4 regions of the Streptomyces sp. NPDC088730 genome follow, and region 1 is predicted to be linked to each of the others. Evidence: riboswitches for the same ligand, from Rfam matches in the RefSeq annotation. Region 1 holds a riboswitch; each other region holds the start of a gene.
The links. Region 1 has a riboswitch for S-adenosylmethionine ahead of ACIP89_RS04830 (aminotransferase class V-fold PLP-dependent enzyme). Riboswitches for the same ligand answer to the same signal wherever they lie in the genome.

Region 2: another riboswitch for S-adenosylmethionine. It lies ahead of ACIP89_RS33345 (hypothetical protein); the one in region 1 lies ahead of ACIP89_RS04830 (aminotransferase class V-fold PLP-dependent enzyme).
Region 3: another riboswitch for S-adenosylmethionine. It lies ahead of ACIP89_RS24360 (glutathione S-transferase C-terminal domain-containing protein); the one in region 1 lies ahead of ACIP89_RS04830 (aminotransferase class V-fold PLP-dependent enzyme).
Region 4: another riboswitch for S-adenosylmethionine. It lies ahead of thrC (threonine synthase); the one in region 1 lies ahead of ACIP89_RS04830 (aminotransferase class V-fold PLP-dependent enzyme).

The regions. Positions count from the first base shown of each region.
Region 1 covers NZ_JBIVLK010000001.1:1,075,350-1,082,566, reverse strand. The annotation lists gene ACIP89_RS04840 (rhomboid family intramembrane serine protease) at 1-671, shown strand, start outside; gene ACIP89_RS04835 (Lrp/AsnC family transcriptional regulator) at 668-949, shown strand; gene ACIP89_RS04830 (aminotransferase class V-fold PLP-dependent enzyme) at 1,012-2,415, opposite strand; SAM riboswitch class IV at 2,589-2,706, opposite strand; gene trpD (anthranilate phosphoribosyltransferase) at 2,790-3,854, opposite strand; gene ACIP89_RS04820 (cytochrome bc complex cytochrome b subunit) at 3,981-5,606, opposite strand; gene ACIP89_RS04815 (Rieske 2Fe-2S domain-containing protein) at 5,603-6,655, opposite strand; gene ACIP89_RS04810 (c-type cytochrome) at 6,652-7,217, opposite strand, start outside.
Region 2 covers NZ_JBIVLK010000017.1:120,833-128,049, reverse strand. The annotation lists gene ACIP89_RS33365 (hypothetical protein) at 1-221, shown strand, start outside; gene ACIP89_RS33360 (LacI family DNA-binding transcriptional regulator) at 286-1,293, opposite strand; gene ACIP89_RS33355 (cytochrome P450) at 1,558-2,814, opposite strand; gene ACIP89_RS33350 (cytochrome P450) at 2,811-4,106, opposite strand; gene ACIP89_RS33345 (hypothetical protein) at 4,329-4,721, opposite strand; SAM riboswitch class IV at 4,771-4,880, opposite strand; gene ACIP89_RS33340 (phosphocholine-specific phospholipase C) at 5,043-7,109, opposite strand.
Region 3 covers NZ_JBIVLK010000008.1:213,004-220,220, forward strand. The annotation lists gene ACIP89_RS24355 (ATP-binding cassette domain-containing protein) at 1-987, shown strand, start outside; gene ACIP89_RS24360 (glutathione S-transferase C-terminal domain-containing protein) at 972-1,700, opposite strand; SAM riboswitch class IV at 2,080-2,226, opposite strand; gene ACIP89_RS24365 (amino acid ABC transporter permease) at 2,782-3,786, shown strand; gene ACIP89_RS24370 (amino acid ABC transporter ATP-binding protein) at 3,861-4,625, shown strand; gene ACIP89_RS24375 (ABC transporter substrate-binding protein) at 4,735-5,760, shown strand; gene ACIP89_RS24380 (GNAT family N-acetyltransferase) at 5,837-6,562, shown strand; gene ACIP89_RS24385 (hypothetical protein) at 6,559-6,684, shown strand; gene ACIP89_RS24390 (LLM class flavin-dependent oxidoreductase) at 6,760-7,217, shown strand, end outside.
Region 4 covers NZ_JBIVLK010000012.1:51,574-58,790, forward strand. The annotation lists gene ACIP89_RS28670 (cold-shock protein) at 1-190, opposite strand, end outside; gene ACIP89_RS28675 (MoaD/ThiS family protein) at 624-902, opposite strand; gene thrC (threonine synthase) at 934-2,229, opposite strand; SAM riboswitch class I at 2,247-2,373, opposite strand; gene ACIP89_RS28685 (glucosyl-3-phosphoglycerate synthase) at 2,526-3,476, shown strand; gene ACIP89_RS28690 (trehalose-6-phosphate synthase) at 3,589-4,980, shown strand; gene otsB (trehalose-phosphatase) at 4,957-5,814, opposite strand; gene ACIP89_RS28700 (DUF3263 domain-containing protein) at 5,971-6,243, opposite strand; gene ACIP89_RS28705 (extracellular solute-binding protein) at 6,290-7,217, opposite strand, start outside.

The sequences.
Region 1 (7,217 bases):
CCTACGCCCTCATCGCACTGTGCTGCGTGGTCTTCGCGATCAGCCCGCTCTCCGGGCTCGCCCCGGTGTACGGCAGCGCGGACGCCCTGCTGTCGGCCCAGGCCGGGTACTTCGAGCGCTGGGGCGTGATCCCGAGCGAGCTGTGGGACGGCTCCGCGCACGCCCTGGTCACGCCGCTCACCGCGCTCTTCGTGCACGGCAGCTGGCTGCACCTGCTCGGCAACATGCTGTTCCTGTACGTGTTCGGAGCGATGGCCGAGGAGCGCATGGGCCACACCGAGTTCGCGTTCTTCTACCTCGGCTGCGGCTACCTCGCGCTGCTCGCCTACGCGGCCGCGCACGCCACCTCGGACCAGACGCTCGTCGGCGCTTCGGGGGCGATCTCGGCGGTACTGGGCGCCTTCCTCTACCTCTTCCCCCGGGCCAGGGTCACCAGCGTGTTCCCGTTCCTCCTCTTCCTCCCGCTGCGCTTCCCCGCCTGGATCGTGCTGATCTTCTGGTTCGTGCTCCAGTGGCTGGCCGCGGAGGGGGCGGGCAGCGGTCCCGGCGTGGCCTATCTCGCCCATGTGGTCGGCTTCGCCGTCGGGTTCCTCTACGCCTGGGGGCGCTACCGGGGTAACGCTAGAGTGAGATCTCCAGCCACGGCCACCGAGGGAGAAAGCCAGCCGTGATCACCGCGATCGTGCTCATCAAAACCAGCGTGGACCGGATTCCCGAGATCGCCGAGGCCGTCGCGGCGCTGGACAGTGTCAGCGAGGTCTTCTCGGTCACCGGTACGTACGACCTGATCGCCATGGTCCGGGTGGCCAAGCACGACGATCTCGCCGATGTCATCCCCGGCCGGATCAGCAAGATCCCCGGCGTCGAGGCGACCGACACCCACGTGGCGTTCCGTACGTACTCGCAGCACGACCTGGAGGCGGCCTTCGCCATCGGCCTGGACGGCTGACCACGTAAACGCGTTCGGCCGGGTACGGAATGCTTTCCGTACCCGGCCGAACGCGTTGCGGCTCAGTGCTGGGCGGTGCCCCGGTCCGGGACGCAGCGGCCGTCCTCGGTGCGGTACTTCCACTGGGCGCCCTCGCTCACCAGCTCCTTGACCGCCCGCACGAAGCGCTCGATGTGCTCGTCCGGCGTACCGGCACCGAAGCTGACCCGGATCGCGTTGAGCGACTTCTCGCCCGGCTCGGCCTCCGGCGCGCCGCACTCGCCGACGTCCTGCGGGTCGCTGCCGAGCAGGGTGCGCACCAGCGGGTGGGCGCAGAACAGGCCGTCGCGCACCCCGATGCCGTACTCGGCGGAGAGGGCCGCGGCGAAGTGCGAGCTGTTCCAGCCCTCCACCACGAACGAGATGACGCCGACGCGGGGGGCGTCGTCACCGAAGAGCGAGAGCACCTTGACCTCGGGCACCTCGGCCAGTCCGGCCCGGACCTCCGAGACGAGCTGCTGCTCGCGGGCGACCAGGCTGTCGAACCCGGCCTCGGTGAGCGCCTTGCAGGCGGAGGCGATGGAGTAGACGCCGATGACGTTGGGCGAACCGGCTTCGTGGCGGGCGGCGGTGGTGTGCCACTCGACGTCCACCCCGCCGTCGGTGCGCCGGGCGACCTTGCGGGAGGCGCCGCCGCCGGCCAGGTAGGGCTCGGCGTCGCACAGCCAGTCGGAGCGGCCGGCCAGCACACCGGAGCCGAAGGGCGCGTAGAGCTTGTGGCCGGAGAAGGCGACCCAGTCGACGTCCAGCTCGGCGATGTTCACGGGGTGGTGCGGGGCGAGCTGGGCGGCGTCCAGCACGATACGGGCGCCGTGGGCGTGCGCGGCGGCGGCGAGCTCCTTGACCGGCCACAGCTCGCCGGTGACGTTGGAGGCCCCGGTGACGCAGACCAGCGCGGGGCCAACGGGGCCTCCGCTGCTCGAACGGAGCTGGGGGTCGCGGTCGGCGAGGGCGCGCTCCAGGGTGGCGACGGCCTGGTCAGGGGTGCGCGGGGCGTTCAGGTAGGTCACCCGGGCATCGCGCCAGGGCAGCAGGGACGCGTGGTGCTCGGTCTCGAAGACGAACACCTCGCAGTCGGCGGGCACCGCGGCGGCCAGCAGGTTGAGCGAGTCGGTCGTCGAACGGGTGAAGATCACCTGGTCGCCCTCGCGGCAGCCGAGGAACTCCGCGACGGTCACCCGGCTGGACTCGAAGAGGTCCGTGGAGAGCTGCGAGAGGTAGCCGGCACCCCGGTGGACGCTGCCGTAGTACGGCGCGTACGCGGCGACGTCGTCCCACACCCGCTGCAGGGCCGGGGCGCTGGCGGCGTAGTCGAGCGCGGCGTACGTGACCTCACCGCCGGTCACCAGCGGAACCGTCACATCCTTGCCCAGGACGGGCAGCGGGGTACAAATGGACTGATCGGCGGCAGCGGTGAAGACAGACATGACGAACTCCCGTAACAGGCAGGCGAACTCCGCGTGCCTGCGGATACGCGGCAGCACGGAAGAAGAGAAAAAGGGTGTGCGGAGGAGGGCCGAAAAGCCCTATCGCATTCGCTTGCTCACAGAGGCTCCCTGAGGACCAGGACCCCACGGGTGGACATCTCACGATGTCGAGGGGTCCGCGCTTGCCGCAGACCTCGCTGCCTACGGCCTGGTCTTCACCCGGGGCACCCCGCCACGGACGGAGGGTTGCCGGACAGCGGGCCGGGGCCGTAGTCGCTGTCACTCATGACCTGCCCAGCATCTTGCCATACGTGCCCGGACGCGCAAGGCGCAGTCCATGATCTGGACTGCGCCCCGCTTCGCTGCTCGGTGGTTCAGGCGTTGCTGGTCTTGACCCATCTCTCCAGCACGCGCCCCGCGGACCCGGAGTCGATGGACTCGGCGGCCTTCGCCATACCGGCGGTGAGCTGCTCTTCGAGCGTGCCCTCCCCCGGGTCCAGCGCGACCAGCGCCGCCGCAGCGTTGAGCAGGACGGCGTCCCGTACGGGCCCCGTCTCACCGGCCAGCAGCCGGCGGGCCACGTCGGCGTTGTACGAGGCGTCGGCGCCGCGCAGCGCCTCGACCGGCACCAGGTCCAGGCCGACGTCGCGCGGGTCGAAGGCCTGCTCGCGCACGACGCCGTCGCGGGCCACCCAGACCCGGGAGGTCGCGGTGGTGGTCAGCTCGTCCAGTCCGTCGTCGCCGCGGAAGACCAGCGCGGAGTTGCCCCGCTCCGCGAGGACGCCCGCGACGATGGGCGCCATCCGCGGGTCGGCCACGCCGATGGCCTGGGAGCGCACCTGGGCCGGGTTGGTGAGCGGGCCCAGGATGTTGAAGGTGGTCGGCGCGCCGAGCTCCGCCCGCGCCTTCGCCGCGTACCGCAGGGCGGGGTGGAACTTCACCGCGAAGCAGAAGGTGATGCCCGCCTCCTCCGCCACCTCGACGACGCGCTGCGGGGGCAGATCCAGGTTGACGCCGAGCACGCCCAGTACGTCGGAGGAGCCGCTGGCCGAGGAGGAGGCGCGGTTGCCGTGCTTGACGACCTTGGCGCCCGCCCCGGCCAGGACGATCGCGGACATGGTGGAGATGTTGACCGTCTTGGCCATGTCGCCGCCGGTGCCGACGATGTCGACCGTGCGGCCGGGCACGTGGATCGTGGTGGCGTGCTCGTACATCGCACGGACCAGACCGGTGACCTCCCCGACCGTCTCGCCCTTGGCGCGCAGGGCCACCGCGAAGCCGGCGATCTGCACGTCGGTCGCCTCGCCGCTCATGATGCGGTCCATCGCCCACGCGGTGTCGTCCGCGCTCAGGTCCTCGCCGCGCATCAGCGGGGTCAGCACGCCGGGCCAGGTACGAGCCGCCACGCTGTCGCCGCCGACCGGGGTCACAACGTTCATGGTCCGCTCCTGGGGTCCACAGCCGGTAAAGGGATGCGTCCACCCTATCGAGCGCCGGAGACAGCGAAGAGCCCCGTCCATCGTATGGATGGGCGGGGCTCCCGCTGTGGCGATCAGTTCAGGTGATCAGTGGTGGCCGTGGCCCTCGGTGATCTCCTTGTACTCCTCGGGGGACGCCTTGGCGATCTGGCTGTGCTCGCCGTAGAAGCTCTTGCTGAGCCTGGCCCGCGTCTTCTCGATCGGCGACACCTTGCGCTTCACGCCGTTCTCGTCGACCAGCGGGCCGAGTTCGACCGGCGCGTACTGCTCGTGCGCGGTGAGGGTGTGCAGCTGCCCCTGCGACAGCGGCTCGTGGACCTCGACGAACTCACCGTGCGGCAGGCGCTTGATGAGCCCGGACTCGCGCCCGTGCAGCACCTTCTCCTTGTCCCGGCGCTGGAGGCCGAGGCAGATCCGCTTGGTCGCGATGAACGCGAGGACCGGTCCGACGAAGAAGAAGATCCGGACGAACCACGAGATGGAGTTCAGCGACAGGTGGAAGTGCGTCGCCCAGAGGTCGTTACCGCCGCCCACCAGACCGATGAAGTACACCGTGATCCACGCGACGCCGAAGGCCGTACGGGTCGGGGCGTTGCGCGGGCGGTCCAGGATGTGGTGCTCGCGCTTGTCCCCGGTGACCCAGGACTCGATGAACGGGTACATCGCGATCGCGCCCAGGATGAGCCCGAAGAGCACCAGTGGGATGAGCACGCCCAGCACGAGCGTATGACCCCAGAGGTTGATCTCCCAGCCCGGCATCACGCGGACCAGACCCTCGGCGAAGCCCATGTACCAGTCGGGCTGGGCGCCGGTGGACACCTGGTCCGGGCGGTACGGGCCGATGGCCCAGATCGGGTTGATCGAGGCGATGCCCGCGATGACGGCGATGACACCGAAGACCAGGAAGAAGAAGCCTCCGGCCTTGGCCATGTACACCGGCAGCAGCGGCATGCCGACGACGTTCTTGTTCGTCCGGCCGGGGCCCGCGAACTGCGTGTGCTTGTGGTAGAAGACCAGGATGAGGTGGCCCACCAGAAGCCCGAGCATGATGCCCGGCAGCAGCAGGATGTGCACCGAGTAGAACCGCGCGACGAAGTCGCCGCCCGGGAACTCCCCGCCGAACAGGAACATCGAGATGTAGGTGCCGACGATCGGCATCGACAGGATCGCGCCCTGGGTGAAGCGGACACCCGTACCCGAGAGCAGGTCGTCCGGGAGCGAGTAGCCGGTGAAGCCGGTGAACATACCGAGCACGAACAGCAGGAAGCCGAACAGCCAGTTGATCTCACGCGGCTTGCGGAACGCGCCCGTGAAGAACACGCGCATCATGTGCACGAACATGCCGGCCAGGAAGATCAGCGCGGCCCAGTGGTGGATCTGCCGGACCAGCAGACCACCGCGGACGTCGAAGCTGATGTTCAGCGTCGAGGCGTAGGCCTCCGACATCCGGATGCCCTGCATGGGCTCGTACGGGCCGTGGTAGACGGTCTCGGCCATGCTCGGGTGGAAGAACAGCGTCAGGTACACACCCGTGAGGATGATGATGATGAAGCTGTAGAGGCAGATCTCACCGAGCATGAAGGACCAGTGGTCCGGGAAGATCTTGCGCATGTTGGCCTTGGCCAGGGAGTAGATCCCGAGCCGGCCGTCCGCCCAGTCGGCCATCTTCTCACCGGCGGGCGCCTTGCGCTTCGTATCGGTCGCAGTACTCATCCGCGCTCCCAGAATGCAGGACCGACGGGCTCTTCGAAGTCACCGAGCGCCTCGAGGTTGCCCTCGCTGTTCACGCCGATCCGCAGCTGCGGGAGGGCGTGACCGGCCGGACCGAAGATGACGCGGGCGCCGTCGGAGAGGTCGAAGGTTGACTGGTGGCACGGGCAGAGCACGTGGTGCGTCTGCTGCTCGTACAGGCTGATCGGGCAGCCGACGTGGGTGCAGATCTTCGAGAAGGCCACGATGCCCTCGTGGGCCCACTCGCGCTCGCGCTTGTCCTTGATGTTGGACGGCTCGATGCGAATGATCATCAGCGCAGCCTTGGCGATCTGCGTCTGGAAGTCGTGTGCGTCCTCCTCCAGGCCCTCGGGCATGGCGAAGGTGAGCGAACCCACCGCGACGTCCTCGGGGCGGAGCGGCTCATTCGTGTTCATGTTGATGAGCTGCTTGCCCTTGGCCCACAGGGTCGAGCGGAGCTTCTTCTCCGGCAGCGGACCTAGGTCGCGCAGCAGCACCACACCGGCGAGCGGCACCAGGGCCAGCGCGCCGAACATGGTGTTGCGGATCAGCTTGCGCCGTCCGAACGCGGACTCCTCGGCACCGGCCGCGAAGTCCGCCAGGACCTTCGCCTTGACCTCGGGCTCGGCCGCGATCGCGTGCCGCTCGTCGGCGACCTCCACGTCCGACATCAGGGTGCGCGCCCAGTGGACGGCTCCCGCGCCGATCGCGAAGAGCGCCACGCCCAGGGTCAGCCCCAGGGAGAAGTTGAGCGCGCTCACGTGACCGAACGGGAAGATGTAGACGATCTTGTCGACCGGGAAGATGACGTAGGAGGCGATGAAGCCGACCGTCGCCAGCATGGACAGCGTGAACAAGAACGCGACCACGCGCTCGGACCGGTCCGCGGCCCGTTCGTCGATGTCCTGGATGCGCGGCTGGTGGGCCGGCAGCCCCGGGTCCGCGAACGGATCGCCCGCGCCCTCTACCGCGCCGTGCGCGGGGACCTGCTCTGCGGGCAGGTTCTCTTCTGGAATCTCTTGGCTACTCATGACTTCTTGGCCTTAGCGGTGTGGGCCGCGACCCAGATGGCAACTGCGATCAGCGCGCCGAGCCCGAAGATCCAGCCGAACAGACCCTCGCTGACCGGACCGAGGCCGCCCAGCTTGAGGCCACCGGGGCTCTCCGCCTGCGCGCTGTTCACGGTCTGGATGTACGCGATGATGTCCTTCTTCTGCTGATTGGGCATCGTCGTGTCGGGGAAGGACGGCATGCTCTGAGGACCGGTCTGCATGGCCTCGTACATGTGCTTCGGGTCCACGCCCTCAAGGTTGGGAGCGGACTTGCCCTTCGTCAGGGCACCACCCTCACCGGTGAAGTTGTGGCACTGAGCGCAGTTGGTACGGAACAGGTCGCCGCCCTTGGCCACGTCCGCGCCCTCAGGGCTGACCTGGCTCTTGGTCGGGACGATCGGGCCGGCGCCGAGCGACGCGACGTACGCCGCGAGCTGGTCGATCTCGGCCTGGGTGTAGATGACCTTCTTCTTCGGTACCTGGGCACCCGGCTGCTGCGCGGGCATACGGCCGGTACCGACCTGGAAGTCCACGGCGGCGG
Region 2 (7,217 bases), on a different contig from region 1:
ACAAGGGCGACAACGGGGCCAACCAGGTCTTCTCGTTCCTGCGCACCTCGGACTCCGCGTCGGGCTCCGTGGACATCCTGCCCATCCTCAAGTGGATCAAGGACACCAAGGGCTGGTGGGGCGACGAGATCATCGGTGACGTCCAGTTCGGCTACGAGATCACCTCGTCCGCCGGCGGCCTGGACTTCACGACGAACGGATTCAGTGTCTCCGCGAGCTGAGCCGCACACGCAGGGAGCCGGTCCCCTCGCGGGGGCCGGCTCGTGCGCGCACCGGTGTGCGGCGTCACCTCGGGGCGGGGCCGGTGCTCTCCCGTACCGTCAGCTCGGGTGCCAGCAGCTCGGTCTCGTCGGTGCCGCGGCCGGAGAGCTTGGCGACGACCTGTTCGACCGCGCGGCGGCCCATCTCCTGCGCGGGGATGGCGACCGAGGTCAGCCGGACCGATGCCTGGGCGGCCACCTGCTCGGGGCAGATGGCGACCACGGACACGTCCTCCGGCACCGCCCGGCCCTGCTGTCGCAGGAGATTGAGCAACGGCTCCACCGCCGATTCGTTTTGCACGATGAAGCCGGTGGTGCCGGGGCGCTCGTCGAATATCCGCGAGAGGGTCTGGGCCATCGCGGGATAGCCGCCCTCGCAGGGCCGGTGCAGGACCCGCACGCCGGTCTCCCGCGCCTTGGCCCGCACTCCGTCCACGGTCCGCTCGGCGAATCCGGTGTGCCGCTCGTACACCGCGGCCGCCTCGCCGATCACCGCGACCTCACGGTGCCCGAGTCCGGCGAGGTGCTCGACGCAGAGCGCTCCGGTCGCCTCGAAGTCGAGGTCCACGCAGGTGAGGCCGGCGGTCTCCGCGGGCAGCCCGATGAGCACGGCCGCGCGGTCGGTCTCGCGCAGCAGGGGCAGCCGTTCGTCGTGCAGTTCGACGTCCATCAGGATCATGGCGTCGGCGAGTGAGCTGCCGGCGATCCGGCGTACGGCGGCGGGGCCCTCCTCGCCGGTCAGCAGCAGGACGTCGTAGCCGTGGATGCGGGCCGTCGTGGCGACGGCGATGGCGATCTCCATCATCACGGGCACGTACATGTCGGTGCGCAGCGGCACCATGAGCGCGATGATGTTCGACCGGCTGCTGGCGAGCGCCCGCGCACCCGCGTTGGGGTGGTAGCCGAGCTCCTTGATGCTCCGTTCCACCCGTTCCCGGGTGGGGACCGAGATGGACCGCTTCCCGCTGAGGACATAGCTCACCGTGCTGGCGGAGACTCCGGCGTGCTGTGCGACCTCGGCAAGGGTGACCATTCAGCTCTCCATCACGGAACGACGTCGGACACCGGCACACGGAGGGGCGGTTTCAGTCGGACACCACTGCGGCGAAGCGCTTCGACACCCCACCCATCACCTTGGGTGTATACGGACGATGTGAGCCTAGACCTGCTGGCACAGCGTGTCCATAGAGCTGTCGAAGCGCTTCGACACAGGAAGCGGCGACACACGCCTTCCGTAGGCGGTGGCCCGTGGCGGTCAGCCGTACGGCCACCGCCACGATATGCCGTCCGTACCGGTTCAGGCGTCGAGCAGAACGGGGAAGGCCGCCATGTCGTTCTGGGTCATCACCGGGAGCTTGCGGATGTCCGCGTCCGGCACCGCGAGCCGCAGTCCGGGGAACCGGGCGAAGAGGGCGGGCAGCGCTATCCCCGCCTCGATCCGGGAGAGCGCGGCGCCGGGGCAGATGTGCGGACCGTGGCCGAACGTCATGTGCCGGATGGGGGCGGGGCGGGTGATGTCGAAGGCGTCCGCGTCCGCACCGTGCTGCTCGAAGTCCCGGCCGATCACCCGGTACGAGACGACCACCCCCTCGCCCTTGGCTATGACGTCGTCACCCACCTGGATGTCCTCGGTGGCGAACCGCATCAGCAGATGGGTGGTCGGGGTGTCCCACCGCAGCGTCTCCTCGATCACCGTCTCCCAGGAGACCTCCCCGTCGAGGACCATCCGCAGCTGTTCCGGGTGGGACAGGAGGGCCCGTACCGCGTTGAGGATGAGTCCGATCGTGGTCTCGTGGCCGGCCGCGACCATCGCCTTGAGGGTGCCCACCACCTCTTCCTCGGTGAGCGGCTCGCCGCCCTCGTCGGCGAGGATGAGCGCGGAGGTCAGGTCGTCGGTGGGCCGCGCGGCCTTCTCGCGCACCAGTCCGGCGTAGAAGACGTCCAACTCGGCCAGCAGAGCGAGCCGTTCGTCCTGCGGGGTGAGCATCGAGAAGAAGGCCTTGTACTGTCTGGTCAGCATGGCGTTCTCGGCGGGGTCCACGCCCATCAGCATGCCGACGACCCGCATCGGCAGCGGCTGCGCGAACACCGATTTGAGGTCGACGACGGCCCCGTCCCTGCCGCCGTCCGCGAGGGCGTCCAGCAGTTCCCCGGTGAACTTCTCGATGTCGGGCCTGACGGCCTCCAGCCGGCGGGGGGTGAGCGCCTGGGAGGTCTTGGTGCGCAGCCGCCGGTGCTCGGCGCCGTCCACGGTGAACATGGACCGCCCGGCGTCGATCATGCCGATGAGCGGCCACGCGTGCGTCACCTCGCCGCTCTGCCACAGCGCCCAGGCTTCGAGATCCTTCACCAGCCTCGGGTCGATCAGGAGTTGACGGGCGTCGGCGTACCGGGTGACCGCCCGGGCGGGTACGCCGAGCAGCTCGATCCGGGCGAGCCGGCCGGCCTCGCGCAGCCTCGCGGTCTCTCCGTCCAGGTCCTGGACCATGGGGTCGATGACGACGGTCCCGCCGTCCGGGGCTGCTGCGTGCGCGGCGGCGTGCGGGCAGTTCACAAGAGGTCTCCTGTCGTACGGACGGGGGTGAACCGAACGGGCAGCGCGGTGGTGCCGCGCAGGAACGCGGAGGGCCGCCGCACCAGCTCTGCGACGGGGACCCGGAGCTCCAGGTCGGGCAGCCGGTCGAGCAGCACCTCGATGCCGGTACGCGCGATGGTCTCCGCGATCTCCTGGGCGGGGAAGGGGCACCGGTACTCGCCGTGGCTGAAGGCGAGATGCGCGCCGTTGCCGCCCCGGGCGGAGGAGCCGCCGCCGGCCAGGCTCTGCCGGATCAGCGGATCGGTGTTGGCGGCGCCGAGCCCGAGCAGCAGCATGTCCCCCGCCCTGACCGGCTGTCCGCCGAGCCGGGTGTCGCGGGCGGCCCAGCGCCCGGCGAGGATCTGCGTCGGCGCGTCCTCCCAGAGCACCTCGTTCATGGCCTCGCCGACGCTGCGCCGGCCGCCCGCCATCGACTGCGCGAACTCGTCCTCCGTGAGCATCAGCCGCAGCGAGTTGCTGATCCAGTCGGCGGTGGTGAGGTGCCCGGCGGCCGTGACGGCCATCAGGTCGAGCATGTACTCCTCGTCGGTGAAGGCCTCGGGGAACGCGAGCATCCGGGAGGTCACGTCGTCGCCGGGGGCGGCACGCTTCGCGGCGACGAGTCGCGTCATGTGCTCCGCGAAACGCAGGTGGGCCTCCTGCGCGCCCGGACCGCCGTCGGCCAGGTCCTTCAGCACCCGGGCGATGGAGCCGCCCTCGTCGTCGGGGAACCCGACCAGCCTGGCGAGGACCAGGACCGGAAGCGGCTCACAGAAGTCGGCGACGAGGTCGGCCGTGCCCCGGCTGCACACGGCGTCGATCAGCCGGTCGGCCAACTGCTCGCAGTGGCGGCGGGTCTCGAACGGGTCGGCCCCTTCGAGGGCGGGCCCGACCATCCGGGCGTGCCGCCGGTGCTCGTCCCCCGCGCTGAAGTAGACGGACGGCAGCGGCCGCCCGACCATGGGCAGCAGCGGCCAGTCCTCCGGTATGTGCTCCCACTGGTTCCACAGGCCGACATCGCGCGGGAACAGCTCACCGTCACTGGTGACCTGATGGAGTTCCCGGTAGCCGATGACCAGCCAGGCGGGGAACCCGCCCGGCAGTTCGACGGGGACGACCGGTCCGTGGTCCCGCCGCATGGCCCGGTAGACGGCCTGCGGCTCGGTCTGGAACGAGGGCCCGCTCAGGGGTACGGCACCGGGCCCCGCGTGCGCGGGGCACTCCGGAGGGGGTGAGGCGGACTCGGGGTCTGGGGAGGAAGGGCGCGTCATCGTCCTGACTTCTGTGGCGGAAGCGTCACGCGTCACGATCGTGCGGTCAACGCACGCCCACTATAAGGATTTTATGTGACACCACAGCGGTCGATGACGATCAAATGTGCACCCGAAATGGAGCAACCGCTGGACATCTCACGACAATTGACGACCGACTCCAAGCACCGACGCCAAGTACCGACGCCAAGCAGCGACGCCGAGGAGCGGCTCCGTACCCGGCTAGAAGCGCCCGGCCCCCGGGGCGTCGCACAGCTCCCCGGCCTCGAAGGCGACGTTGACGAGTCCGGCGAGCCGGTCGGCACCGGTCACGAGCTTCAGCGCATGCCAACGGGAGAGCCAGTACACGCGCCCTCGGTGACCGGCGAGAACCTCCCGCAGCCCGTCCGGGGCGTGCGTCCACACCGGCGGAAGGGTGTCCGCGTAGTCGAACGCGGCCCGCAGACCGATCCAGCCGTCGTCCCGGACATCGTCTGCGGTCAGCAGTATCTCGACGGCCTGACCGGGCTCCTGCCGGCACTTCTTGGCGTGGATCCAGTGCACTTGGTGGCCCGCGGCGTACCGCGCGCAGTCCTCGCTCCGCACGGAGCCGTGTTCGGGGAGATGACGCAGCACGGTGAGTCCCGCCTTCCGGGGATGATGGACCCCGAGCGCTCTGCACCGCGGTCCGCTGTTCCCCGTACCTCGCGCACGGGGCAGGTCGTCACCCGGAGCACCCGCAGCGGAGCGGGGTGCCGTCCAGCAAGCCGGGGCTGCGCACTGGAACTCATGACCCGGCGAAAACCCTAACGCACCGAGCAGCCGCCTCCCGACGCGCGGGACCGCTCGGCCGACGGACGGTCAGGGACGCACGGGCGCGGGCCGGATCCGGCCCGCGCACCCCCGCCTCTCCCGGTGACGGCCCGGCCGGCGCTCAGCCGTCACCGGGCCGGCCGGTCAGCCGGTGACGAGGCCCGGGTCGCTCGTTCCCGCCTCACCCGTCTCGACGTGTCCGGCGAACCGGCGAAGGAACGCGGCGTCCGCGTCCGAGACCACCTCGATGTCGTACCAGCGCTTGCTCCCGCGCAGGTCAACGGTGTGCCGCACGGTCGCGCCGGCCCGCACCGCGAAGGTCTGCGCCCCGCCGCCGTAGGCGTCCGCCTTGCGCACGGTCAGCTGGACGGTCCCCGTACCGGCATGGGTGAGCGTCAGGTCGAGAGCCCCGTTCGCCGGGTTATGACGCGCCGTCACCTCCGGTCCGGCCGCCTTGCCGGGACCCCTGAAGGTCCGCAGGAATCCGTTCGGACCGTGCACCGTGAGGTCGGTCACTCCGCTGGAGTAGGCCGTGTTCCAGCTGTCGGAGAGCGACTTGCCCGCCTCGGTGGTGTAGGTCCAGGGCCCGTCGCCGCGGTTGGCGGACGTCACCAGGAACTGCGCTCCGGCTGCGTCCCCGCCGCTGAAGGTGAGCCGGTACTTCCCGGTGCCCGGGTCTGCCGTCCCGTCCACGAGCGGCGCGTACCGCAGCGGCCGGGTGGGCCGCGTGCCGGACTCCTGCTTCGGCACACTGCCGGAGACCGGCGGCACCGGTACGTAGTCGGGGTGCCGCTCCCCGTCCGGCGGGGCGTATCCGTCCGTGGAGGGCAGCGAGGCGGGCGCGGTCCGCGTCGTGCGGAAGTCGAAGGCCGAGGTGAGATCGCCGCAGACAGCGCGCCGCCAGGGCGAGATGTTGGGCTCGTGCACGCCGAAGCGCTCTTCCATGAACCGGATGACGGAGGTGTGGTCGAAGACCTCGGAACAGGCGAACCCGCCGGTGCTCCACGGGGACACGACGGTCATCGGCACGCGCTGCCCGAGCCCGTACGGCCCGGCCGCGTACCGGATGTCGCCGGGGAAGTGGTCGGCGGAGGTGTCCACGGTGGACAGCCCCTGCGCCGCGCCGGACGGCACGAACGGCGGCACGACGTGGTCGAAGAAGCCGTCGTTCTCGTCGTAGGTGATGAAGAGGGCGGTCCGGCCCCAGACCTCGGGGTCGGACGTCAGCGCGTCCAGCACCTGCGAGATGTACCAGGCACCGTAGTTGGCGGGCCAGTTGGGGTGCTCGCTGTAGGCCTCGGGAGAGACCACCCAGGAGATCTTGGGGAGCGTCCCGGCCCGGACGTCGGCCTTGAGATCGTCGAGGAGCCCGTCGCCGTTCTTGACGTCGGTCCCGGTGCGCGCCTTCTCGAAGAGCGGGTCGCCTGGCTTGGCGTCGCGGTAACTGTTGAAGTAGAGAAGCGAGTTGTCGCCGTACGTGCCCCGGTAGGCATCGTCGATCCACCCCCATGATCCGGCGGCGTCGAGCCCGTCACCGATGTCCTGGTAGACCTTCCACGACACCCCGGCCTCCTCCAGCCGCTCGGGATAGGTCTTCCAGCCGTACCCAGACTCGTCGTTGCCGAGCACGGGACCGCCGCCGGTGCCGTCATTTCCGGTGTACCCGCTCCACAGGTAGTAGCGGTTCGGGTCGGTCGAACCGAGGAACGAGCAGTGGTACGCGTCGCAGACGGTGAACGCGTCGGCGAGGGCGTAGTGGAACGGGATGTCCTCCCGCGTGAGGTGGGCCATCGTCGTGGCGGTCTTGGCGGGGACCCACTGGTCGTACGCACCCTTGTTCAAGGCCCGGTGCCCGCCGGCCCAGTCGTGGTTCAGGTCCTGGAGGAACTGCAGCCCGAGGTCGTCGGCGGGCGGCCGGAACGGCAGCACCTCCTTGCCGAGGAGGTCCTTCTGGTGCCAGACCGGCTTTCCGCTCGGCAGCGTGACCGGACGCGGGTCACCGAAGCCGCGCACACCCTTCATGGTGCCGAAGTAGTGGTCGAAGGAACGGTTCTCCTGCATCAGTACGACGATGTGCTCGACGTCCTGGAGCGTGCCCGTACGGCCTTTCGCGGGCAGTGAGGCGGCGCGGGCGATGCTGCTCGACAACGTACTGAAGGCGACCGCGCCTCCGGCGAGTTGCAGGAGGCGGCGACGGTTGAGATCTGCCATGGGTGGGGGCCTCTGTGGGGTGAGGAAACATAAGGGCGAAAACGACAGGAGTGTTCCAGAACCGGCGGTCCGGCGGAAGACCCGTGCGGTGTGCACGCGATGGCGTTC
Region 3 (7,217 bases), on a different contig from region 1:
CTGCGGGCCGGGGACACCGTCACGGGCCGTCACTTCGACGACCGGGCCACCCTCAAGGACACCCCGCGCAAGCCCACCGGCGCGCTGGAGATCCGGGGCGCGGACGCGAACAACCTGCGCGACGTCGACGTCGACATCCCGCTCGGCGTCCTCACCGTGATCACCGGCGTCGCCGGCTCCGGCAAGAGCTCACTGATCCACGGCTCGGTCTCGGGACTGGACGGGGTGGTGTCGATCGACCAGGGCGCGATCCGCGGCTCGCGACGGAGCAACCCCGCCACCTACACCGGGCTGCTCGACCCGATCCGCAAGGCGTTCGCCAAGGCCAACGACGTGAAGCCGGCCCTGTTCAGCGCCAACTCCGAGGGCGCCTGCCCCGGCTGCAACGGCGTCGGGGTCGTCTACACGGACCTCGCGATGATGGCGGGCGTCGCCACCGTCTGCGAGGAGTGCGAGGGGAAGCGGTTCCTGGCATCGGTGCTCGAATACCGCCTCGGCGGACGTGACATCAGCGAGGTGCTGGCGATGCCGGTGACCGAGGCCGAGGAGTTCTTCGGCAGCGGCGAGGCACACACGCCGGCCGCACACCGCATCCTCGACAGGCTGGCCGACGTCGGGCTCGGCTACCTCAGCCTGGGCCAGCCGCTCACCACCCTGTCCGGCGGTGAGCGGCAGCGGCTCAAGCTGGCCACGCACATGGGCGAGAAGGGCGGGGTCTACGTCCTCGACGAACCGACCACCGGCCTTCACCTCGCAGACATCGAGCAGCTGCTCGGCCTGCTCGACCGGCTGGTGGACTCAGGGAAGTCCGTCATCGTGGTCGAGCACCACCAGGCGGTCATGGCGCACGCCGACTGGATCGTCGACCTGGGCCCCGGCGCCGGGCACGACGGCGGCAGGCTCGTCTTCGAGGGCACCCCCGACGACCTGGTCGCGGACCGCTCCACCCTCACCGGCGAGCACCTCGCGGCCTACGTGGGAGCCTGAGGCAGTGAGTCAGCCGCGGCCGCCCCGCCCGGCACGTCCGGAGTCCCCGGCAGCTCCGGTGTATCCGGGAAGGCGGGGTGGCCGCAGAGACGGCGCACGTACTCCTTGAGCCGGGGACGGTCGCCGAGGGCGGCGACCGGGCCGAGACGGACGAGCGCCACCCACAGGTCCACGTCCCCGGCCGTCAGCTGCTCGCCCAGGGCGTAGGGCTGCCGGGCGAGGGACCGGTCCAGCAGGTCCAGGGCCGCCGACCGCTCGGAGGACCCCGCCTGCGGGGTGACGTCCCGGTCCAGCAGCTCGCGCAGCGTCTCGATGCGGTCGGCGAGCTCCGGCGGGCGCAGCGCCGAGGGGCGGGCCTCGTCATGGCCGGAGAGCAGGCCGGCCAGATCGCGGAGTATGTCGGGGGTGTGGTTGCTGACGATGCGCCCGCTCCACCGGTCGCACAGCGCGGGCGCCGTCAGCGGCCCGTCGTAGTGGTGCAGCGTGGCCTCGTACGCGCCGCGCAGCGAGGCGTACGCCTCGGGTGTTCCGGCGGGGTGCCCCAGGAACGTGGTGGCGACCGAGTCCCGGAGCCCGAGCAGGCCGAGGGTGATCGAGATGCGCAGCGAGCGCGGACAACTCGCCGACAGGAACAGCTCGTAGCGGTGCGGAGCGGGATAGAAGCCGCCGGCCAGACCGACCCCGATCCGGCTGTGGATACGGGAGGACGGCACGGCGATCTTGGGACGGGGATGGCTGGCGCACGGACTCGGACCGGATGAGACCGAGCCGCACGTGATGGAGTTGCCTGTGCTGGAACTGCGCGAAGCTGTCTCGGGCATGACTCTCCTGTGGAGATCCCTGTGGGAACGAGGAAGCCACCGCCGCCTTGTGGGCACCAGCGGCCGGATGGGGAACGGCTGCGCCTGCGCACCGGTCCGAGTCACGGCAGCGCGGACCCGTGTGCGTCATCGCGACCGTGCGGACCTGCGCGCGTCCGGTGTTCCGGGCTAGTACGCGCTGGAGACACGCAGCAGGTCGATGTGCAGGCGCCTCGTCAAGCCGTTCCTGGACAAATCCCACCCGTCCCGACTCCGGGGCCCGCGAGACGCGGGACCACGCTTGCCCCGCCACGCCGGCGGGACCCGGTCGTCACCCGGGGCACCCCGTCGCGGTGGAAGGGTTGCCTGCCAGCGGGCCGGGGCCGATGAACCCCGTGAGCAGGACGGATCCCGCACGGGGGCGCTGACAATCGTGACCGTCCACGCCAGTTTCGGTGCGCCGGGTGACGCCGTCAAGGAGGCCACAGGGGCCATCTCGCCTGTTGGTCACCCGCGTTGACATTCCTGTCGGCGCATGCATAACTTGCGGCGCGGAACGGTCCCGGTTGGCAGCGATACGCCCCGGATCGCCGGCCGGCATCCCAGCAGACCGCGGGGGTGCCGCAGTTGAGACCGGACGGTGTCCGGCAGGCGCGAGGCCCCGCGGGGCGGATCGGTGACGGTGAGGGCGATGCACGCAGCTGAGGGGATGGCTGCCTGGCGGTCCCGAGGCCGCGTTCTGCTCTGCGCGGACCGCTCCGTCGACCTCCAGCGTGTCAACAGCGCCCTGTGTACCGCCGCTTGTCGCGCTCTCTGTCAAGGCTGACGGCCTTCTGACTCCCTGACGTCCACCGCTGCCGCGGTGCGTCCTCTCCCCGCCCGGCCCCCTGCTCCGCGCTGTGCCGCCCGCGCCCCGCCGCGTCGTCCCCGACGACCGGCGCGGCGAGGCGCTGCCGTCCGTGGTCCGGGCCGTCCGCATCCGCTGGAGCCCTCCGTGAGTGAATCCCCCGGCGTCGCTGTGTCCTCCGGGTCAGCGCCGCCCGCCGAGGCGGCCCCCCGCCCCGGGCCACCCCTCGTGCCGAAGCCGCAGGTCCCGCAGCGGGTCCGCCCGCTCCTGCGGCCCGGCCGCTGGATCGTCACCGTCGTCGTGCTGGTGCTGGTCGCCCAGATCGTCCACGGACTGGTGGCCAACCCCTTCTACCAGTGGGACCGGTTCCAGTACTGGTTCCTGCGGCCCACCATCCTTGACGGCCTGCTCGTCACGCTCGAAGTCGCCCTGCTCAGCGCCGTGCTGGGGCTGCTCGGCGGTGTGCTGCTGGCCCTGGCCCGGCTCTCCCCGAGCCCTGTGCTGCGCGCGGTCAGCTGGGTCTACACCTGGCTGTTCCGGTCGGTCCCGCTGATCGTGATCCTGCTGTTCCTCTACAACTTCAGCGCGCTCTACCGGACGCTGAGCGTGGGAGTGCCGTTCGGCCCGGCGTTCTTCAGCTTCGACGAGTCACGCCTCGCCACCGACATGACCGTGGCCGTCATCGGCCTCAGCCTGAACGAGGCGGCGTACGCCTCCGAAGTGGTGCGCGGCGGCATCCTCTCCGTCGACCAGGGCCAGCACGAGGCGGCAGCCGCCCTCGGCCTGCCGAAGCGGTACCGGTTCGCGAAGATCGTCTTCCCGCAGGCCCTGCGCTCCATCACCCCGAACTACGTCAACCAGCTGATCGGCCTGATCAAGGGCACCTCGCTGGTCTTCTACGTCTCGCTGCTCGATCTCTTCGGCTCCGTGCAGAGCATGGGCAGCACCTACCCCGGCGACATCGTGCCGCTGCTGCTGGTCGCCACCGCCTGGTACCTGATCCTCACCAGCGTGGTGTCCGTCATCCAGTTCTACGTCGAGCGGTACTACTCGCGGGGCGCGCTGCGCACCCTGCCGCCCACGCCGCTGCAGAGGCTGCGGACCGGCCTGGGCGATCTGCGGGCACGGGTCCGGAAGGTGACGGCGATATGACCGCGGAGACGACGACCGGAAGAGCGGAAGCGGCCGGGACACCGGGGCAGGCCGGCGCCGTCGCGGCGCCCCCGGTGCGCCCCGCCGCGGTCGAGGTGCACGACGTGCACAAGTGGTACGGATCCCAGCGCGTTCTGGACGGCGTGGCGCTCACCGTGCGGCCCGGGGAGGTCACGGTCGTCCTCGGACCGTCCGGCTCGGGGAAGTCCACCCTCCTGCGGGTGATCAACCACCTGGAGAAGCCGGAGATCGGCCATGTCAGTGTGAACGGCGAGCTGATCGGCGTCCGCAGGCACCGGGGGCGGCTCAAGGAGCTGAGCGAGCGCGCCATCCTGGCGCAGCGCGGCCGGATCGGATTCGTCTTCCAGAACTTCAACCTCTTCCCGCACCTCACCGTGCTGGACAACGTGGCCGCCGCCCCGGTCGCGACCGGGAAACTCACCAAGCCCGAGTCCCGGGAGCTGGCCCGCGACCTGCTCGGCCGGGTGGGTCTCGGGGACCGGGCAGCCGCCTATCCGCGCCAGCTGTCCGGCGGGCAGCAGCAGCGCGTGGCCATCGCACGGGCCCTCGCCCTGCGGCCCGGGGTCATCCTCTTCGACGAGCCGACCTCCGCGCTCGACCCCGAACTGGTCGGCGAGGTACTGGCCGTGATCAAGGACCTGGCCGGCAGCGGCACCACCCTGCTGGTCGTCACGCACGAGATCGGCTTCGCCCGCGAGGTCGCCGACCGGGTGGTCTTCATGGACGCCGGCCGGATCGTCGAACAGGGCCCGCCCGAGCAGGTGCTGGACCATCCGCGGCACGAGCGGACCAGGGACTTCCTGAGCAAGGTGCTCTGAACCCGGCGGCCGTCCCGCCCGCCGGCCGTCCCTCTTCCACCCGCCGGGCAGCGTCCGGCGCCCACTCCGTCCCCGTACACCCCCACCGCATCCGACAAGGACAGCCACCATGCGCACCCCCATCCTCCGCAGCAGATTCCGCCGAGGTGTCGCCGCCTCCGCCGCCTTCGCCTCGCTCGCCGCCGGCCTCGCCGCGTGCGGCGGTGACGGCGACGCCGCGACCAGGACCGGCAGTGCGCCGGCCGGAACGGTCACCATCGGCGCGCTGTCCAACGGCGCCGCCGAGGAGACCGGACTCAAGGTGCCGGAGGTGAAGTCGATCAGCGCCGAACTGCCCGAGTCGGTGGCCGACCGCGGCAAGCTGGTGATCGGCGTGGGCGCGCTGCCCGCCGGATTCCCGCCTCTCGCGTACGTGGGCGAGGACCAGAAGACCCTCACCGGAGCCGAACCCGATCTCGGCCGGCTGGTCGCGGCGGTCCTCGGACTGGAGCCCGAGCTGAAGAACTCGACCTGGGAGAACATGTTCGTCGGCATCGACAGCGGCAAGGTCGACGTGGCCCTGTCGAACGTCACGGACACCGAGGAGCGCAAGAAGAAGTACGAGTTCGCCTCCTACCGGCAGGACAACCTCGCCTTCGAGGCGCTGAAGAAGAACACCTGGAACTTCGACGGCGACTACCGCAACCTGGCCGGGCGGACCGTCGCCGTCAGCGCCGGCACCAACCAGGAGCGGATCCTCCTGGAGTGGAAGGCGAAGCTGGCGAAGCAGGGCCGCAAGCTCGACGTCAAGTACTACCAGGACAACAACGCCACGGCCCTGGCCCTGGCCAGCGGGAAGATCGACCTCTCCTTCGGGCCCAACCCCGGCATCGCGTACCACATCAGGCAGACCGCGAAGACCCCCAACCCGACCCGCAACGCGGGCAAGTACTCCGGTGCGGGCGCAACCCTCCAGGGGCTGATCGCGGCAACCGCGAAGAAGGACAGCGGACTGGCGAAGCCGCTCGCCGACGCGATCAACCACCTGATCAAGAACGGCCAGTACGCCAAGTGGCTCGCCGCCTGGAACCTCTCCAACGAGGCTGTGCCGACCTCCCTGATCGACCCGCCCGGACTGCCGCTCGACAACTCCTGACCCACGCCCGCGCCCCGCTCCGGCCGGACCCGGACTCCTCCCGCCCACGCCCCAGATACGGAGACCCCGCGCCACCATGTCCACCAGCGTCCATCACGCCCCGCCATCGAGAGCGGTACCGCCGCACATCCTGGACAACGCCGCCTGGGCCGCGCTGACCGGTCCGCACGCCCACCTCGCCGAGCGGGTCGGCCGGGCCGCCCGCTACCCCACGGACGTCTCACCGTTCAGCGCCCTTGAGGACCCCGCCGACCCGCGGGCCTGGGACGATCTGGCCGCCCTGGTCGGACCCGGCGCCGCCACCCCCGTCTCCGGGGCGCGCACGGTGCCCGACGGCTGGACCGTCGAAAGCGGCGGCGACGGCGTCCAGCTGGTCGACACCGCGCTGTACGCCGAACCCGCACCCGAGGCGGAACAGCTGGGGCCCGCCGACGTGCCCGAGATCCTCGGCCTGATCGCCCTCACCCAGCCGGGCCCCTTCCTGCCTCGCACCATCGAACTGGGCAGCTACCTGGGCATCCGGGACCGAGGACGCCTGATCGCCCTCGCCGGGGAGCGCCTGCACCCGCCGGGCTGGACGGAGATCAGCGCCGTCTGCACCCACCCGGACCACCGGGGCCGGGGCCTGGCCACCCGGCTGGTGCGCGCGGTCGCGGCGGGCATCAGGGAGCGCGGTGACACCCCCTTCCTCCACGCGGCCGCGAGCAACACCCGAGCGATCCGGCTCTACGAGTCGATCGGATTCACCCTGCGCCGCCGCACCCGGTTCCTGCTCGTCCGAGCCCCGGGGGAGCGAGGGTGAGGCAGTCGCGTCCCGCGCCCCGCGGCCCGGCCGCGAACCTCGTCATGCCGGACCGCCGGCTCCAGTACCCGCGGCAGTACATCGACCTCCTGCGCGTCGCCGGCGCGCTCTGTCGTCCCTGACCTGTTGCCCTCGCAGCCGCACCCCGCGCCGGGGCCCGGCTCCCCCGTACGGTCGATCAGGAAGGCACCGTTCCCGTGTCCTCTTCACCCTCTTCCCTGCATCTCGCCGTGGCCCTGGACGGCGCCGGCTGGCACCCTGCCGCCTGGCGCGAACCCGTCGCCCGCCCCGGTGAACTCCTCACCGCCGCCTACTGGGCCGAGCTGGTCGCGGAGGCCGAACGCGGACTGCTCGACCTCGTGACCATCGAGGACGCGCTCGGCCTCCAGTCCTCGTCCTCCACCGAGCCCGACGGGCGCACCGACCAGGTCCGCGGCCGGCTGGACGCCGTCCTCATCGCCGCGCGAATCGCCCCGCTGACCCGCCACATCGGTGTGGTCCCGACGGTGGTCGCCACCCACACGGAGCCCTTCCACATATCCAAGGCCATCGCCACTCTCGACTACGTGAGCACCGGTCGCGCGGGGCTGCGCCTCCAGGTCACGGCCCGGCAGCACGAGGCCGCGCACTTCGGCCGCCGGACCTTCCCGCCCTT
Region 4 (7,217 bases), on a different contig from region 1:
TGACCATGTCCGCCTGCGGCCCCTTCTGGCCCTGCGAGATTTCGAATTCAACTCGCTGACCCTCTTCGAGGGTGCGGTATCCGTCCATCTGGATCGCGCTGTAGTGGACGAAAACATCCGCACCACCGTCGACCGCGATGAAGCCGTACCCCTTCTCCGCGTTGAACCACTTGACGGTGCCCTGAGCCATGCCTAACTCCCCTATTACTGGCCCTTGCACAGGACCGCACTTCGCGGGCCCGGGTCAGAACTCACCCTCCGACAGGAGAGGGTGCGTGCGCCGGAACGCGTCGACCGCGGCCGAATGTATCTGCCCAACTGCCCTCTGCAACAGGTCAATCGGACGAGAATTCTGGGCAGCGCCGATCACCCGAATATGAGGAATTCATGAGATTCCAGGGCAAGTCGGGCCAGGCAAAGGCGACTTATGGCACAAGAGGCTCAGGTACTTTGGCTGCATCTTGTCGTGGCCAGGCGCATTCTCATATGCGGGGGGCACGGGCAGCGAAGGGGACTTCCCACACTCTACCGCGTTCAACCATGCAGAATTGCCCCCTCCGCTTCCGTCGCGGAGAGGGCAATCCAGGTGACTCGGCGCAGTGGGACCGCTCGGGTCCCGGGGCTCAGCAGCCGCCGGCGACGGCCGGGATGATCGAGACCCCCGCGCCGTCCGGGGTGACCGCTTCCAGGCCGCCCTCGAAGCGCACGTCGTCGTCGTTGACGTACACGTTCACGAAGCGGCGGAGCTTGCCCTGGTCGTCCAGGACGCGGGCGGCGATGCCCGGGTGGTCCTTCTCCAGGGACTCGATGACCTGGGAGAGCGTCGCGCCCTCTGCCGGGACCTCGGCCTGGCCGCCCGTGTAGGTGCGGAGGATGGTGGGGATACGGACCTTGACGCTCATGGTGGGTGCCCTTCCTGGAGTCTCGGGTGGGTCAGCTGGCGGTGCCGAGGCCGGCGGCGCGGAAGGCGTCCAGGCTCGGCCGGATCGTCGCCGTCGCCTGCGAGGTGGCGGCCACCGCGTCCAGCGTCTTGAGGCCGTCACCGGTGTTCAGGACGACGGTGGTGAGCGTCGGGTCGAGCAGGCCGGCCTCGATCAGCTTCTTCGTCACGCCGACCGTCACACCGCCCGCGGTCTCGGCGAAGATGCCCTCGGTGCGCGCCAGGAGCTTGATCGCGTCGACGACCTGCTCGTCGTTCACGTCGTCCACCGCGCCACCCGTACGGCGGGCGATGTCCAGGACGTAGGGGCCGTCGGCCGGGTTGCCGATGGCGAGGGACTTGGCGATCGTGTTCGGCTTCTGCGGGCGGACCACGTCGTGACCGGCCTTGAAGGCGGCGGAGACCGGCGAGCAGCCCTCGGCCTGGGCGCCGAAGATCTTGTACGGCTTGTCCTCGACCAGCCCGAGCTTGATCAGCTCCTGGAGGCCCTTGTCGATCTTCGTCAGCTGCGAGCCGGACGCGATCGGGATGACGATCTGGTCGGGCAGCCGCCAGCCGAGCTGCTCGCAGATCTCGTACGCGAGCGTCTTGGAGCCCTCGCCGTAGTAGGGGCGGAGGTTGACGTTGACGAAGCCCCAGCCCTCCCCGAGCGGGTCTCCGATGAGCTCCGAGCAGAACCGGTTGACGTCGTCGTAGTTGCCCTCGATACCGACCAGCTCACCGCCGTACACCGCGGCCATGACGACCTTGCCCTGCTCCAGGTCGTGCGGGATGAACACGCAGGAGCGCAGACCGGCGCGGGCGGCGGCGGCGCCCACGGCTCCGGCGAGGTTGCCGGTGGAGGAGCAGGAGAGCGTGGTGAAACCGAAGGCGCGGGCGGCCTCGACGGCGATCGCGACGACGCGGTCCTTGAAGGAGTGCGTCGGGTTGCCGGAGTCGTCCTTGACGTACAGGCCGCCGGTGACGCCCAGCTCACGGGCGAGGTTGTCGGCCTTGACCAGCTTGGTGAAGCCGGGGTTGATGTTGGGCTTGTCCGCGACGTCGGCGGGGACCGGCAGCAGCGGCGCGTAGCGCCAGATGTTGTCGGGTCCGGCCTCGATGCGCTTCCTCAGCTCGTCCGGGGAGCCGGTCGGCAGGTCGTACGCCACTTCGAGCGGCCCGAAACAGGTCGCACAGGCGAAGAGGGGACCGAGCGCGAACCGTTCTCCGCACTCGCGGCAGGAAAGTGCCGCGGCGGGACCGAGGTCGACGTAAGTTTCGGTGGATGCTGCAACAGTCTGAACAGCCATGATGGCGAGGCCCTTTCTCCTCATCTTCCTCGTGACGCATTTCGCCACAAGACGGAATTGGCACCGTCCCCACCTGACCTCGCGGTCGGCGGGATGGTTGCCGGGACTTCAACGGGCCGTTCCCTCTGTCCCTCTGGATGAGCGCTATGGCACTGGACCATCGATCCAGGCGTTTGTCGGCGGATGGACCCCGGCATGCCATGGCCATCTGCGTTGTTCAGACTGTAACCGAAGCACCGGACTGTTGAGATAGTCGTCCGAACCGCGAGATGGATCACATGCAGGGAGTATCGACCGTGCTGGAAGAGGTCGAACGCTGGCTGACCAGGCGTTCCTGGTCGTGCGCCGACCGCCCGCTGGAGCAGCTCCTGGCCGCCAGGAGCGGCGACCCGCGCCGGGGGAGCGTGAGTGTCGTGCTGCCCGCGCTCAACGAGGCCGCGACGGTCGGAGACATCGTCCGGACCATCCGGCGCGAGCTCATGGAGAAGGTCCGGCTGGTCGACGAACTCGTGGTGATCGACTCCGGCTCCACCGACGACACCGCGGAGGTCGCCCGCCGGGCGGGCGCCCGGGTGATCCACCGGGACGCGATCCTGCCCCGGCTGCCGGCCGTCCCCGGCAAGGGCGAGGTGCTGTGGCGGTCACTGCTGGTGACCGGCGGTGACATCGTCTGCTTCATCGACGCGGACCTGAAGGACTTCTCGGCCGACTTCGTCTCCGGCATCGTCGGCCCGCTGCTGACCGACCCCTCCGTGCAGTTCGTCAAGGCGATGTACGACCGTCCGCTCGGGGAGACCGCGGGCCAGGGCGGGCGGGTCACCGAACTGGTGGCACGGCCGCTGCTCAATCTGCACTGGCCGCGGCTGGCCGGCTTCGTCCAGCCGCTGGGCGGCGAGTACGCCGTGCGCCGCTCGCTGCTCGAACAGCTGCCGTTCCCGGTCGGCTACGGGGTGGAGCTGGGGCTGCTCGTCGACGCCCTGCACACGGTCGGCCTGGACGCGCTGGCCCAGGTCGACGTCGGCGTCCGCAAACACCGCCACCAGGACGGCCGGGCGCTCGGCCGGATGGCGGCGGCCATCTACCGGACCGCGTCGCTGCGGCTCTCCCGCGGCCATCTGGTGCGCCCCGAGCTGACCCAGTTCGAGCGCGGCGAGAACGGCTTCGTGCCGCACACCCACCCGGTGGACGCCCAGGAGCGGCCGCCGATGCGCGAGATCGAGGAGTACGTCTCGCGCCGCGCCGCCTGAGCGGCTGCCGGGTGACCTGCGGCCGTCCGGCCGCAGGTCACCCGGCAGCATCCGGGACGGACCGCGGCCGCACGCACGTTTGGACGGTTCGGTATCGGGCTAGATTCCGCGCATGGTCTCCGAGCACGCCCCTCAGCCCGCCGCCCAGGTACTCGTCGCGTCCAACCGCGGTCCGGTCTCGTACGCACTGAACGAGGACGGCTCACTCGACGCGAAACGGGGCGGGGGCGGGCTCGTCTCGGGGCTGAGCGCGGTGGACGACAAGATGTGGGTCTGCGCCGCGCTCGGTGAGGGCGACCGCGAGGCGGTCCGGCGCGGGGTCGGTGAGCCGGGCGTACGGATGCTCGACATCGACGCGGACGTGCACGCCGACGCGTACAACGGCATCGCGAACTCGGTGCTCTGGTTCGTCCACCACCTGCTCTACCAGACCCCCGTGGAGCCCGTCTTCGACGCGGAGTTCCGGCGCCAGTGGGCGTCCTTCGAGGCCTACAACCGGGCCTTCGCCCAGGCGCTGGCCGAGGAGGCGGGCGAGGGCGCGGCGGTCCTGGTGCAGGACTACCACCTGGTGCTGGTGCCGGGCATGCTCCGCGAGCTCCGCCCCGACCTGCGCATCGGCCACTTCTCGCACACCCCGTGGGCGCCCGTCGACTACTTCCGGATGCTGCCGGACGACATCGCGGAGCAGGTGCTGCGCGGCATCCTCGGCGCCGACCGGGCGGCCTTCCTGACCCGCCGCTGGGCGGACGCCTTCATCAGCTGCTGCACGGAGATCCTGGGCGGCACCGGCCGCACCCGGATCGGTGTGCACGGGCTCGGCGCCGACGCGGACTTCCTGCTCCGGCGCGCGCACGAGCCGGACGTGGACGAGCGGATGGCGGCGCTGCGCGAACAGGTGGGCCCCGGCCGGAAGACGATCGTGCGGGTGGACCGCACGGAGCTGTCCAAGAACATCGTCCGCGGGATGCTCGCCTACCGGGCCCTGCTCGACGAACGTCCCGAGTGGCGCGGCCGGGTCGTCCACGTCGCGTTCGCCTACCCCTCCCGGCAGGACCTCGCGGTGTACCGGGAGTACACGGCCGAGGTGAAGCGCGTCGCCGACGACATCAACACGAAGCACGGCACGGCGGACTGGACCCCGGTCGTCCTCCACGTCAAGGACGACTTCGCCCGCTCGCTGGCGGCGTACCGGCTGGCCGACGTGGCGCTCGTCAACCCGATCAGGGACGGGATGAACCTGGTCGCCAAGGAGGTCCCGGTCGTCTCCGACCACGGCTGCGCGCTGGTGCTGTCGCGGGAGGCGGGGGCGTACGAGGAGCTGGCGGACGACGCGATCGCGGTGAACCCGTACGACGTGTCCGCCACCGCCGACGCCCTGCACGAGGCGCTGACGATGGCGGACGGTGAACGCGCGGAGCGCACGGAGCGGCTGGCGGCGGCGGCCACCGCGCTGCCGCCGCAGCAGTGGTTCCTGGACCAGCTAGAGGCGCTGCGCCAGGGCTGACAGGAAGCCGACGACCGCTCCGGGACCGGGCAGCAGCAGGTCGGCGCGTGCGGCCAGTTCCGGCACCTCGGCCTCGCCGCTGCAGACGAGCAGGCCGGGGGTGCCGTCGGGGCCCTCGGTGCGGAGCTTCTCCACGGCGGCGAACGCGGCCAGGTCGCCCAGGTCGTCGCCCGCGTACAGCACGGACTCGGCGCCCGTCTCGCGCACGTACTGCGTGAGGGCGACGCCCTTGTCCATGCCGGAGGGCCGCAGCTCCAGGACCATCCGGCCCGGTTCGACGATCAGTCCGTGCCGGGCGGCCAGCTCGCCCAGGGGGCCGCGCAGCGCCTCGAAGGCGGCCTGCGGGTCCTCGGCGCGGCGGGTGTGGACGGCGAGCGCCTGGCCCTTCTCCTCTATCCAGGTACCGCGCCAGGAGTCGAACCGGTCGAGGAATCCGGGCAGTTCGGCCCGCACGGCGGCGACGCCGGGGTGCGGGGCGGGGGCGCGGACGGTGCCGGAGACGGCGTCCCAGCGTTCGGCGCCGTAGTGGCCGAGGACGACGAGGTGGTCCAGTCCGGCGACCCCGGCGAAGCCGCCGTAGCGGACCGCGACGCCGGCCGGGCGGCCGGTGATCACGGCGATCGACGCGACCCGGGGAGCGAGTGCGGCGAGCGCCTCGACGGTCCCGGGGTGGGCGCGGGCCTTTTCGGGGTCCGGCACGATGTCCGCGAGGGTGCCGTCGAAATCGAGCGCGATGACGGCGCGGTCGGGCCGGCCGAGGAGAGCGGCGAGGCCCTCCCGTCCGGCGGGGGTCGTCGGGGTCGGCAGGGACGGGGTGTGCGGGTGGCTGCCCATGCGCCCGAGCCTATAGGCGGTGGCCTGTGCGCGGGGCCGGCCGGGGCTCCGGCTGCGCGCGGGGCCGGCCGGGGCTCGGCCCCGTACCCCGCTCCTCCATCGCCGGAGGGGCCTGAGCGGGCCGGTCAATCGCCGGAGGGGCCTGAGCGGGCCGGCTCAGCGGCGGCCCCGCCTCGCCTCGCGGACCCGCCGCAGCCGGTTCACCGTGACCGGGTCGGCCTCCAGCGCCCGGCGGTCGTCCAGCAGGGCGTTCAGCAGCTGGTAGTAGCGGGTCGGGGAGATGCCGAGCCGCTCCCGGATGGCCCGCTCCTTCGCCCCGGGGCCGGTCCAGGACTGCCGCTCGACGGCCAGCACCGCGCGGTCCCGCTCCGAGAGTCCGGGAGTGGGCGGTGCGGGCTCGTCGGGGGTGTCCGGGGGAAGGGCGGTCATATCAGCCAATATATGGCGCGGCCCGTGACCTGCGGGCCGCCGCCCGCTACTCCGCGCTCTCCGCCGCCGTGGACTCCTGCGCTATGCGTCCCAGTACGCTCTCGGGCTTCGCGCCCGGCTCGACCGCCTCACCGATGTTCTTCTTGATCGACTCGCTGGCCTGGGCCCAGGACGTCTTTCCGAACGGATAGAGCTGGGCGCTCGGCAGCGCGTCCAGGAACTTGTACAGCGGCTTGTACTTGGGGTCGGCCTCCATCGCGGCCGAGGCGCTGTCGGTGACCGGCAGCATGTCGTAGGTGTCCGCGAAGTCGATGACGTTCTTGTCGCTGAACATGAAGTCGAAGAACTTGCCCATCTCGACCCGGTGATCGTTCTGCTTGAAGCCCATGATCCAGTCGGCGACGCCCATCGAGCTGGTGCTGGGCCCGTTGATACCGGGCAGCGGCACCATGCCGACGTCCACGCCCTTCTTCTTGGCCTCCTGCATCAGCGTCGGATGGCCGTTGAGCATGCCGACGTCGCCGCTGGTGAACGCCGCGAAGGCCTTCGCCCGGTTGAGCTTGCCGGGGGCGACGGGGCCGACGAGGCCCTTGTCGACGAGGTCCGACTTCAGCCAGTCGAACGTCTTGACGTTCTCTTCCGAGTCGATGTTGTACGAGCCGACGTCGTCGGTGTAGCCGCCGCCGCCGCTGAGCAGCCACATCAGCGTCTCGGCCTGGGACTCCTCCTGGCCCAGCGGCAGCGCGAACGGGAACTTCACGCCGCGCTGCTTGAGCGCGGCGGCGTCGCCCGCGATGTCGCTCCAGGTCTTCGGGGCGTCGAGACCGGCCTGGCCGAAGAGCTTCTTGTTGTAGAAGAGCAGCCGGGTGCTGGCCACGAACGGCAGCCCGTACTGGACCTGGCTGACCCGGCCCGCGTCCGCGAGGACCGGCAGGAAGTTGGCCTGGGTGCGGACGCTGAGCATCTGGTCGGCC